DNA from 4 places in the Micromonospora sp. NPDC049004 genome. Region 2 is predicted to be linked to each of the others. Evidence: riboswitches for the same ligand, from Rfam matches in the RefSeq annotation. Region 2 holds a riboswitch; each other region holds the start of a gene.
The links. A riboswitch is a leader RNA that binds a small molecule or an ion and turns the genes downstream of it on or off. The one in region 2 is predicted to bind cyclic di-AMP.
Positions count from the first base shown of each region.

Region 1: it holds a riboswitch for cyclic di-AMP, as region 2 does, so the genes downstream of both, AB0B97_RS19140 (C39 family peptidase) here and AB0B97_RS07980 (NlpC/P60 family protein) in region 2, are expected to answer to the same signal.
Region 3: it holds a riboswitch for cyclic di-AMP, as region 2 does, so the genes downstream of both, AB0B97_RS02095 (transglycosylase family protein) here and AB0B97_RS07980 (NlpC/P60 family protein) in region 2, are expected to answer to the same signal.
Region 4: it holds a riboswitch for cyclic di-AMP, as region 2 does, so the genes downstream of both, AB0B97_RS05670 (hypothetical protein) here and AB0B97_RS07980 (NlpC/P60 family protein) in region 2, are expected to answer to the same signal.

Region 1 covers NZ_JBEZFG010000006.1:87,187-89,379, forward strand. The annotation lists gene AB0B97_RS19135 (alpha/beta hydrolase) at 1-320, opposite strand, end outside; gene AB0B97_RS19140 (C39 family peptidase) at 442-1,284, opposite strand; cyclic di-AMP (ydaO/yuaA leader) riboswitch at 1,518-1,659, opposite strand; gene AB0B97_RS19145 (hypothetical protein) at 1,943-2,193, opposite strand, start outside.
Region 2 covers NZ_JBEZFG010000002.1:677,621-679,813, forward strand. The annotation lists gene dcd (dCTP deaminase) at 1-267, shown strand, start outside; gene AB0B97_RS07980 (NlpC/P60 family protein) at 328-1,368, opposite strand; cyclic di-AMP (ydaO/yuaA leader) riboswitch at 1,382-1,518, opposite strand; gene AB0B97_RS07985 (peptidoglycan recognition family protein) at 1,753-2,193, shown strand, end outside.
Region 3 covers NZ_JBEZFG010000001.1:498,046-500,238, reverse strand. The annotation lists gene AB0B97_RS02100 (hypothetical protein) at 1-344, shown strand, start outside; gene AB0B97_RS02095 (transglycosylase family protein) at 438-1,088, opposite strand; cyclic di-AMP (ydaO/yuaA leader) riboswitch at 1,088-1,232, opposite strand; gene AB0B97_RS02090 (peptidoglycan-binding domain-containing protein) at 1,692-2,180, shown strand.
Region 4 covers NZ_JBEZFG010000002.1:197,924-200,116, reverse strand. The annotation lists gene AB0B97_RS05675 (carbonic anhydrase) at 1-278, shown strand, start outside; gene AB0B97_RS05670 (hypothetical protein) at 373-1,392, opposite strand; cyclic di-AMP (ydaO/yuaA leader) riboswitch at 1,397-1,527, opposite strand; gene AB0B97_RS05665 (YibE/F family protein) at 1,694-2,193, opposite strand, start outside.

The sequences.
Region 1 (2,193 bases), on a different contig from region 2:
ACCACCGCGTCCACAGGTGTCCCTGCGGCGCGGGCGGCCAGCGCCAGGCCGACCACCCCACCCAGCGAGTGCCCGAGCACGACGAGCCGGTCGTCGGGGGCGAGGCCGGCGGCGATCCGGGCGGCGAAACCAGCAAAGGAGTACGACGGCAACGGGGCCGACCAGCCGTGGCCGGCGAGGTCCGGTGCGAGCCACCGCCCCGGCCAGTGCTGCTCCAGCAACGGCGCCCACGGCAGCCAGACGTCTCCGGTTGCCCCCATCCCGTGCAGCAGCAGCAGGACGGGCCGGCGACCGGTGCGGCCACCCGATTCATCCACCACGGCCGCAGTCTGCCACGGTTCGCGGCCGGGTACGAGAGTCGTCGATGGCGGCTGCCGGAATGCGGCCGCGGGCGCCGGCCCCTTGTGGGGGACGACGCCCGCGGCGGTCTACGTGCCTGGGTCAGGCGGAGTACCCCCGGGTGGCCATCCAGTTGGCAAGGTCGATCGTGGTGATCCAGTAGGACGGGTCGGCCGGGTTCGCCGAGTCGGCGATCCGCACGGTCCGGCCGTTGTCCTTGTACCCCACGACAGCGACGTAGTGACCGCCGCCGTAGGAGTGCCAGCCGCCGTCGGTGTCGGTGGCGTCGCCGACGACGTTGGCCACCACGCCCCGGCCGTCGGTGATGGCCTTGACCACATCGGCCTGGAGCCGGTCCATCTGGGCCGGGCTGGGCGTGCCGGCGAACATCCGGGTCCGGTACGGGGAGCCCTTCACCTCGGCGTTGAGCGCTCGGGTGGTGTCCTCAGCCGAGTTGGTGCCCATCTCGGTGGTGCCCAGCTCGGCACCGAGTTCCTCCTGGGTGCGGTCGATGCCGGTGGCGCTGAGCGCGTTGCGGGTGGCCGCGGGGCCGCAGTTGTAGTACGTGTTCTGCGCCTCGTAGTCGTAGTCGAGCACCTTGGTCGCGGGCGGCTTCGGCGGCTGCGGCTTACGGGTCAGATCCGGGTTGGCGCTGGCCTTGGCGGCGGGCGACGCGGCGCTGGTGGCCGGGGCGGCGGTCGTCGGCGCGGCGCTGGGGGACGCGTCGCGCGCGTCGCCGAGGGGAACGGCGGTGTCACTGCGCATCTCGGCGACAGTGGTCGCGGTGCGGTGGTTGGCCGGCGCGTCGTCGGCGCCGGTGAGCAGGGCGCCGGTGGTCGTGGCGATCACGAGGGCCGCGGCGGAGGTGGCGACGATCTGGTACCGGCGCTCGGTCGCCAGGCGACGGAGCTGACGCTGCATGGTGTGCTTCACGGGGTCCTCCACGGATCGGGGGAGAGCGGCACACCCACGGGCCGGACCGGTATCCGGGCAGGCGCCAGCGCGCGGACAGTGGTCCGCGGATGGTGAACCGCTCAGGGAAACGCCCGGCGGGACCGGGCGGGAAAGGCGATGACCCGGGGGTCAGCTCACCGTCACTGGACGGATGAGCGGGGGCACCGCTGCGCCGTGGAGGCGTGGGAACAACCGAGGGGTGGAAAGGTGCTGCACGGGTTTGGAACTCCTTCCGACACCGCCTACCGGGTTAGCTGACGGATTCGGGCGGGAAGATCGCCCTACCGCGGGCCGTGGCTCGCGGATTCACCCCAGACTTACTGATGGGTCCCCGGTTCGTTAATCACGATTGAGCGGGTCGGCGCGGCGTCGCCTGTTGCGATCGGTTACCGCACCGGACGGGACGACACTACTGGCCTGTTCGCAGCCTGCCAAGCCAGGTTCGCCTGCGTAAACCCGATTCGGTGCAGCAATTTCTGCGCGTATTGCCGATGATGTGACTCGATGGGACAACCGGTTACGGAGACGCCTACGGGCGACAACCGGACAGGCCGCCGATAACGCGCCACAATCACGGGAAATATCGAGCACAACGCGTCGGACGCCCGAATTCCGAACGACGTGACCGGGCTCACGTAACGGATCAGGCTCAACTCGCGCTAGCCGGGCGCCACCGTGCCACGGGGGCGGGACGGGACGCCCCGCTCGCCCCGGGTCGGGCGAGGGCCGGGCTGGGCCGCAGCCGCGCCGTTGCCGCGTACGCCTCCTCGGCAAGGGTGCGCGCCGACTCGGCGGCCAGTTCCGCGTCCCGCCAGGCGGCCCGCTCCGCGGTGGCGGCGGCCCGGTAGTCGGCCAGTCTCGCGTCCCGGATCGCCCGGCTGAGCAGCACCTCCTGCTCGG
Region 2 (2,193 bases):
GGCCGCCTCGGCCTGCTCACCCACTCCACCGCCGGGTTCATCGACCCGGGCTTCTCCGGTCACGTGACGCTGGAGCTGTCCAACGTGGCGAACCTCCCGATCACCCTCTGGCCGGGCATGAAGATCGGCCAGCTCTGCATCTTCCGGCTCTCCTCGCCGGCCGAGCACCCGTACGGCTCGGTGGTCTACGGCTCGCGTTACCAGGGCCAGCGGGGGCCAACGCCGAGCCGCTCCTGGCAGAACTGGCGTGCCTGGCCGACGCGCTGACGCACGACGAGGGCCCGCCGCGACGAGATCGCGACGGGCCCTCGCTGTGTCCGGCGTCGGTCAGCCGGGACGGCCGTAGCTGTGGATCGGCCCGTCGTCGACCTTCTTCATCTTGATGGGCACACCGGCCTGGGAGGCGTGCACCACCCAGCCATTGCCGACGTACATGCCGACGTGGTGGATGTCGCTGTAGTAGAAGACCAGGTCACCGGGGCGCAGATCGGCCCTGCTGACGTTCTTGGTCACCCGGCTCTGCGCGGCGGCGTTGTGCGGCAGAGACACACCGGCCTTCGCCCACGCGGCGAGCATCAGCCCGGAGCAGTCGTACGAGTTCGGACCCTCGGCGCCCCACACGTACGGCTTGCCGATCTGAGCGCAGGCGAACTTGACCGCAATGCCCGCGCCGCCGCCGGGGTAGCTGGCCGGGCAGGGCGCCGGACGCAGGGGACCGCCGCCGCCGTTGCCGTACACCTTGAGGCGCAGCTTCTGCAGCCTGTCGATCTCGTCGTTGATCTGCTTCTTCTTCGCCGCCAGCTGCGCTTCGGTCCGGGTCAGCTGGGCCACCATCTCGTCGAGCGGCGCCTTCTGCCGGGCCAGCTCGTCGCGGAGATCGGCGACCTGCCGGACGTCCTGCTGCTGGTTGTGGGCGAACCGGTCGAGCATTTCGAGCTGCCCGACCACCTCACCGGGCGACCGGCTGCCGAGCATCGTGTTGACCGTCGACAGGTTCTCGCCCATGTACGCGCGCACGGCCAGCGCGCTGACCTTGTTCATCGCGGCGTCGACCTGGCGCTCCAGGGGCGCGATGCGGGCGGCGAGCGCGTCGGCCTGCTTGCGCTTGGCGGCCAGGTCCGCGCGGGTGGCGTTGTGCCGTTCGATTACCGGTTCGAGCTTGTTCCAGTCGGCGTCGATCTGGCGCTCGATCTCGGCGACGGACGGGTCCGCGTGGGCCGCCGTGGCGCTGCCGGTCAGGACGACGGCAACGCCGACCAGTGCGGCGAGGGCGGTGGTGAAGCGGGACCAGCGTGGACGCGGCACTGTCGACGTCGGGTCGGCCGGGGCCGACCGTTCGGACGACGGCCGCGGGGCATGGAGGGCCACCGGGGTTCCGTACTCCTTCTTCCCGACCGCCTACCGGGTTAGCTGACGGGTTCGGGCGGGAAGTTGGCGCCCTACCGCATTGGCTGCGGATTCACCCCGGGGGAACCTGGGTCCCCGGCTCGCTCGAAAGCGACTCGGCGGTGTCGGTCCGTTACCGCCCGGGATGGGCGGACCTGCTACCGGGCCGACAAATGACCAGAGTAGAGACGGCCGTTACCGATCCGCAACCCGTGCGGCCGTGACACTCCGTACCGATTGGAAGAGATCACCGAGCGTGTGTGAAGGTTTCTTTCGATGCAGTTTGATATATGGAAAGGTATTGACGCGGACTCCCGACCGGCGCGAAGGTGACGACACAGTTACCAGTCAAATCTAGGGGGTTCGATGGAAAGTCCAACCCTGTCCGCCGGCCGGCGCGCATCGCTCGCGGTCGCGGTGGTCATCGCCACGGCCGCCGTACCGCTGAGCGCCGGCACCGCCTCCGCAGCACCCTCCGCCGACCGTCAGCAGCAGTACGCCGCCGCGTCGACCGAGTACGGCGTGCCGACCGCCGTGCTGCTCGGGGTCTCCTACCTGGAGTCCCGCTGGGACAGCAACGCCGGCACCCCGAGCACCAGCGGCGGCTACGGACCGATGCACCTGACCGATGCCCGCCACGTGGCCGCCCTACCCGCGCGTGGCCACCACGACGCCGGCGCCGAGGATCCGCGCGGCGACGACTCTCGTGCCGCCATGGCACCCGCACCGGCCACGGATCCCGCGCCGTCCACCGCCACGTTGCAGACCGTCGACGCCGCCGCCGCGCTGACCGGGGCCGCCCCCGAG
Region 3 (2,193 bases), on a different contig from region 2:
GCAACCGACCGAGCCGGCACGCCGAACGCCCGCACGACGTGACCGACCCCCTGCTCTGGCAGTTGGCGGTCGACGTGCTGAGTGCCCACGAGCCCGACGACGAGGGCCACTGCCGCAACCTCCAGTGCGCCGGCCAGTCCTGGCCGTGCTCGGCCCGCGCGGGTGCCGAGCAGTCGCTCCGGCTGGCCCGCAGGACCCCCGGCGCGGTCGAGATGACCATCGGCGGCGACGACGCCGGCACGGGCTGGCCCGGCGAGGCCGCGGCACCCGCCGGCCGGTGGGACCGCAGCGCCAACGCGGTGGCGTCGCGCCGGGAGTCGAGGGCCTCCGCCCCCGCGGCGTAGCCGCGACGACACACGGTGCTCAGAGGCGATCAGCGCCCGACGAACGACCGAACGCTCGGCCGGTGACCCGGCCGAGCGTTCGTGTGTCGTACGTCAGAGGGCGAGCCGCTGACCCGGGAAGATCAGGCCGGCGTCGGCGCCGATCAGCTGCCGGTTGCGCTCGTACAGGGCCTCCCAGCCGCCCGCCTGGTGGTGGCTGTCGGCGATCTCCGACAGGGTGTCCCCCGGCTTGACGACGTACGTGTCGCCGCCGGCCGCGGGGGCGGTGCGCTCGTGGTTGCGGGTCGCCGGCTGGTCGCCGCGCGACGACCGGTCCTTCGGCGCGGTGGACCGGTCCTTCCCGGCGGTGGACTTCGAGGACTTCGCGGCGGAGCCCGACGAGCCACCCTTGCGGCCACAGGTCGGCCACGCGCCGATGCCCTGCCCGTCGAGCACCTTCTCGGCGATGGCGATCTGCTCGCCGCGGCTGGCCAGGTCGGCGCGGGCGGCGTACTTCTTGCCGCCGTAGCCGGCCCAGGTGCCCTGGGAGAACTGCAGGCCGCCGTAGTAGCCGTTACCGGTGTTGATCTTCCAGTTGCCGCCGGACTCGCACTGGGCGATCGCGTCCCAGTTGACACCGGCCTGGGCCGGGGCCGCGGGCCCGAAGAGGGCGACGGCGCCGGTGACCGCGCCGACGGCCAGGGTGCCGACGGCGACGCGGCGGGTGGTGACCCGTCGATGACGGGGCGTGTAGACAGACGTCATGTGTGGTTCCTCCACGCCGGCGAGGTGAGCTGTCGGGTTCGGGCCGAGGAGCCCGGCCGCGCGGTGGCGGCTTCACCCCGAGGTGACATGCACCGAGGAACGTGGGTCCCCCGCTCCTGCCCGGGGTTCCGGTATCCGACGACCGGGGGCAGGATTTGGCGTTGCCGGTCGTGGTGTCCACGGTGGTGGACTCGACCGACGGTAGGCACGGTCGGTGACCCTCGCCCAACGCTTGTGAACTTGTTCACCGGTGCACGCGGGGCGCCTCTGCCAGCGGTTGCGGACGACGCGCGGCTGTGCACCGACCATGATGGACCGATTCCGATCAGGCCCGGATGTCACCGTCCGTACGCAGCCCGGAGGTGATGCGACGGAGCAGTTCGACGTGTCCGGGCGAAGCGGAGGACCGGGTGTCGTGACCGAGAGCGGAGTAGACCGCCCCGGCTGGGACCGAGGGCGCGGCCCACACCGGTGGGCGGGTGGCGCCGCCCTCCTCGTGCGCGCTCCTTGCGAATTGACGTTCGGGCAGGAAACCGTAGATCGGCGGCCGCGATGCTCGAAGGCACACCGGGTCGATCCCGGTCACCTTCCCAGGAGGAGAGCATGTCGATCCACCGGAGCCGCATCGGCCGCCGCAGCGCCGCCGCCACCCTCGTGACCGTCCTGGCCAGCGCCGGCCTGACCCTGCTCGCACCGACCGCCGCACAGGCGTCCAGCCCCTGCACCAGCCTGACCTTCTACCGGGTCGGCGGCTATCCGGGCGGCGCGGACATGCACGTGCCGACCATCGGTTGGCAGACCGGGAACAAGCAGTGCTATCTCACCTACGGCCACTCGAACTCGGCCGTGCTGGTGCTTCAGGAGGCGCTGAACAACTGCTACTCGCAGTCGCTCTCCCTCGACGGCAACTACGGCTCGAAGACCCGCGAGGCCGTCCGGTACGCCCAGCACCGCATCAACCAGGACATCGTGTACGCGAACATCGCCGAGGACGGCGAGTACGGCCCGCAGACCCGGGCGTACATGGGCTTCGCGATCTTCGGGGTCAACGGCGGGGCGGTCATCCCGAACGTCTGCTACTACCCGGGCTGAGCCGCCTGACGGC
Region 4 (2,193 bases), 480 kb from region 2:
GGCACCTTCCCGCGGTCGTCGACGCGGTGGTGCCCAGCCTGCGACGTGCCGCCGCCGAGGGCGTGGACGACATCGACGGCATCGTCGACATCCACATCGCGCAGACCGTCGAGACGCTGCTCGGGCAGTCGCCCGTGCTGGCCGGCGAGGTGGCGCAGGGGCGGTGTGCGGTGGTGGGCATGTCGTACCGGCTCGCCGCCGGCGTGGTGCGCCCGGTGACCCCCGTACCGGCCGATGCGGCGACCTCGGACGACCCGGCAGCCTCCGCCGCCGCCTGACCCGACAACTGCCGCCCGGCGGCTTTCGCCGCGCCTGACCCGACGAGGGCCGTCCCGCCTGATGCGGGACGGCCCTCGGACTTCGTCGGGTGGATCAGAGCATCGACATGTGGACGTGGTCGGTGTGGTTCGACGGCCCGCTGTACGACTTCCAGCCGGTCGCCGGGAACCAGATCTGCCGGTTCCAGATCACGTAGTAGATGCCGAGGCGGTCGGCGTTGCGGATGAGGAACGCGGCGACGTTGTTGCCGTACATGCGGGTGTCGTTGTTGTGCCACGGGCTGAAGCCGCTCTTCTGCAACGACCAGTCACAGGCGCGGCCCTTCGGGTGCTCGTACGGGCCACCGTTGCGGTGGCAGCCGACGAACCGGTTGAAGCCGGCCCGCTTGACCTCCTTGTACGCGTGCAGGGTGCGCGGGGTGACGCAACCGGAGGTGGTGGGGTCGTCCTCGCTGCACGACTGCGGCTTCCAGTCACCGTCGGCGGTGCGACCCGGGCCGATCCGGGCGACCGGCGAGACGGCGTCGACCAGACCGCCGGTGAAACCCTGACCGCCGACCAGCGCGAGCGCCTTGTCCGCGTCGCGCTTGTCCTTCGCCATCAGGGCGGTCTGCTTCTGCTGCTCGCGGATCTCCGCGTCGAGGGCCAGCTTGGCCTGCTCGGCGCGGGACTTGACCGCGTTGACCTCGGCGAGCTTCTTCTCGTTGACCATGTTCATCTCGTCGAGCGCCGCGGCTCGGCGGACGAACGAGTCCGGGGCGTCGCTCTCCAGCAGCATCGCGATCGCGCCGACCCGTCCGGTCCGGTACGACTGGGCGGCGATCTGCGCGACCTGCGGGGCCAGCGCGTCCAGGTCGGCCTTGGCCCGCTGGACCTCCACCGCCAGCTCAAGCTGCCGCTTCTTGGACTTGTCCAGTTTGGACTTGGCCGCCACGTAGTCCCGGTTGGTCTGCTCGATGACGTCGGTGAGGAGCTTGGGTTCGTCTTCCTCTTCGTGCCCGGACGGTGTGGGGGTCGTCGGGGCGGCGTGGGCCGGGAGGGGGCCGGCGAACACGGTCAGCGCAGCGAGCACGGCCACCACGGGTGTCAACCAGCGGCGTAGGGGTGCCGTCACAATGTTCCCTTCCGTCGACCGCCGACCGGGTTAGCTGACGGGTTCGGGGCGGAAGTGGCCCCTACCGCTGTCGCGGATTCACCCCACGTACCTGGGTCCCCGGCTCGCCGGTTGGCGATTGGGCGGTGGCACCGCAGGCGCCGCTGCGCGCCTTCGTCGGTGGCCGGCAGCGAGGTTACCCGAGAATCCACCGCCTGAGCTACGTCCTGATGCCGACTAAAAGTGTCATTTCGCCATGGCGTTGAGTGACCAGTGACGCGGTTCTCAGGGCGAGTGCCCGATCCGGTCACGCTGAGGAGTGTCACCATGCCGTATCAGTGCTCCTGTTCGGCTCTGGCCACCCGGTGGTGGCGGTGGATGGGGGTGCGTTCCGCTCCGGGTCGGGTCCGTCGGGCCGACCCCCTGGCGGGGAGCTGAGAGCGGCCAGTGTCTCCGTCCGGTCCCGACGGGGGCGCGGTGTCAGGACGTCGGCGTCCGTGTCCTGCGTCGGCGTCGCCCCGGCCGCGGTCACCACGGCGGCCAGCCCGGTGGTGAGGGGTACGGCGGCGATCAGGCCGAGTGTGGCGACCGCGCTGCGGACGATCTCCTGGGCGAGGAATTCGCTGGTCAGGATCTGCCCGAGGGGGCGGGTGTCGGCGGTGAGCAGGAGCAGCAGCGGTAGTGAGGCGCCCGCGTACGCCAGGACGATGGTGTTGACCGTGGAGGCGATGTGCGCCCGGCCGACCCGGGTGGCCGCCCGGTAGAGCTGTAGCCGGCTCAGACCGGGGTTGGCGTTCGCCAGTTCGGTGACGGTGGCGGCCT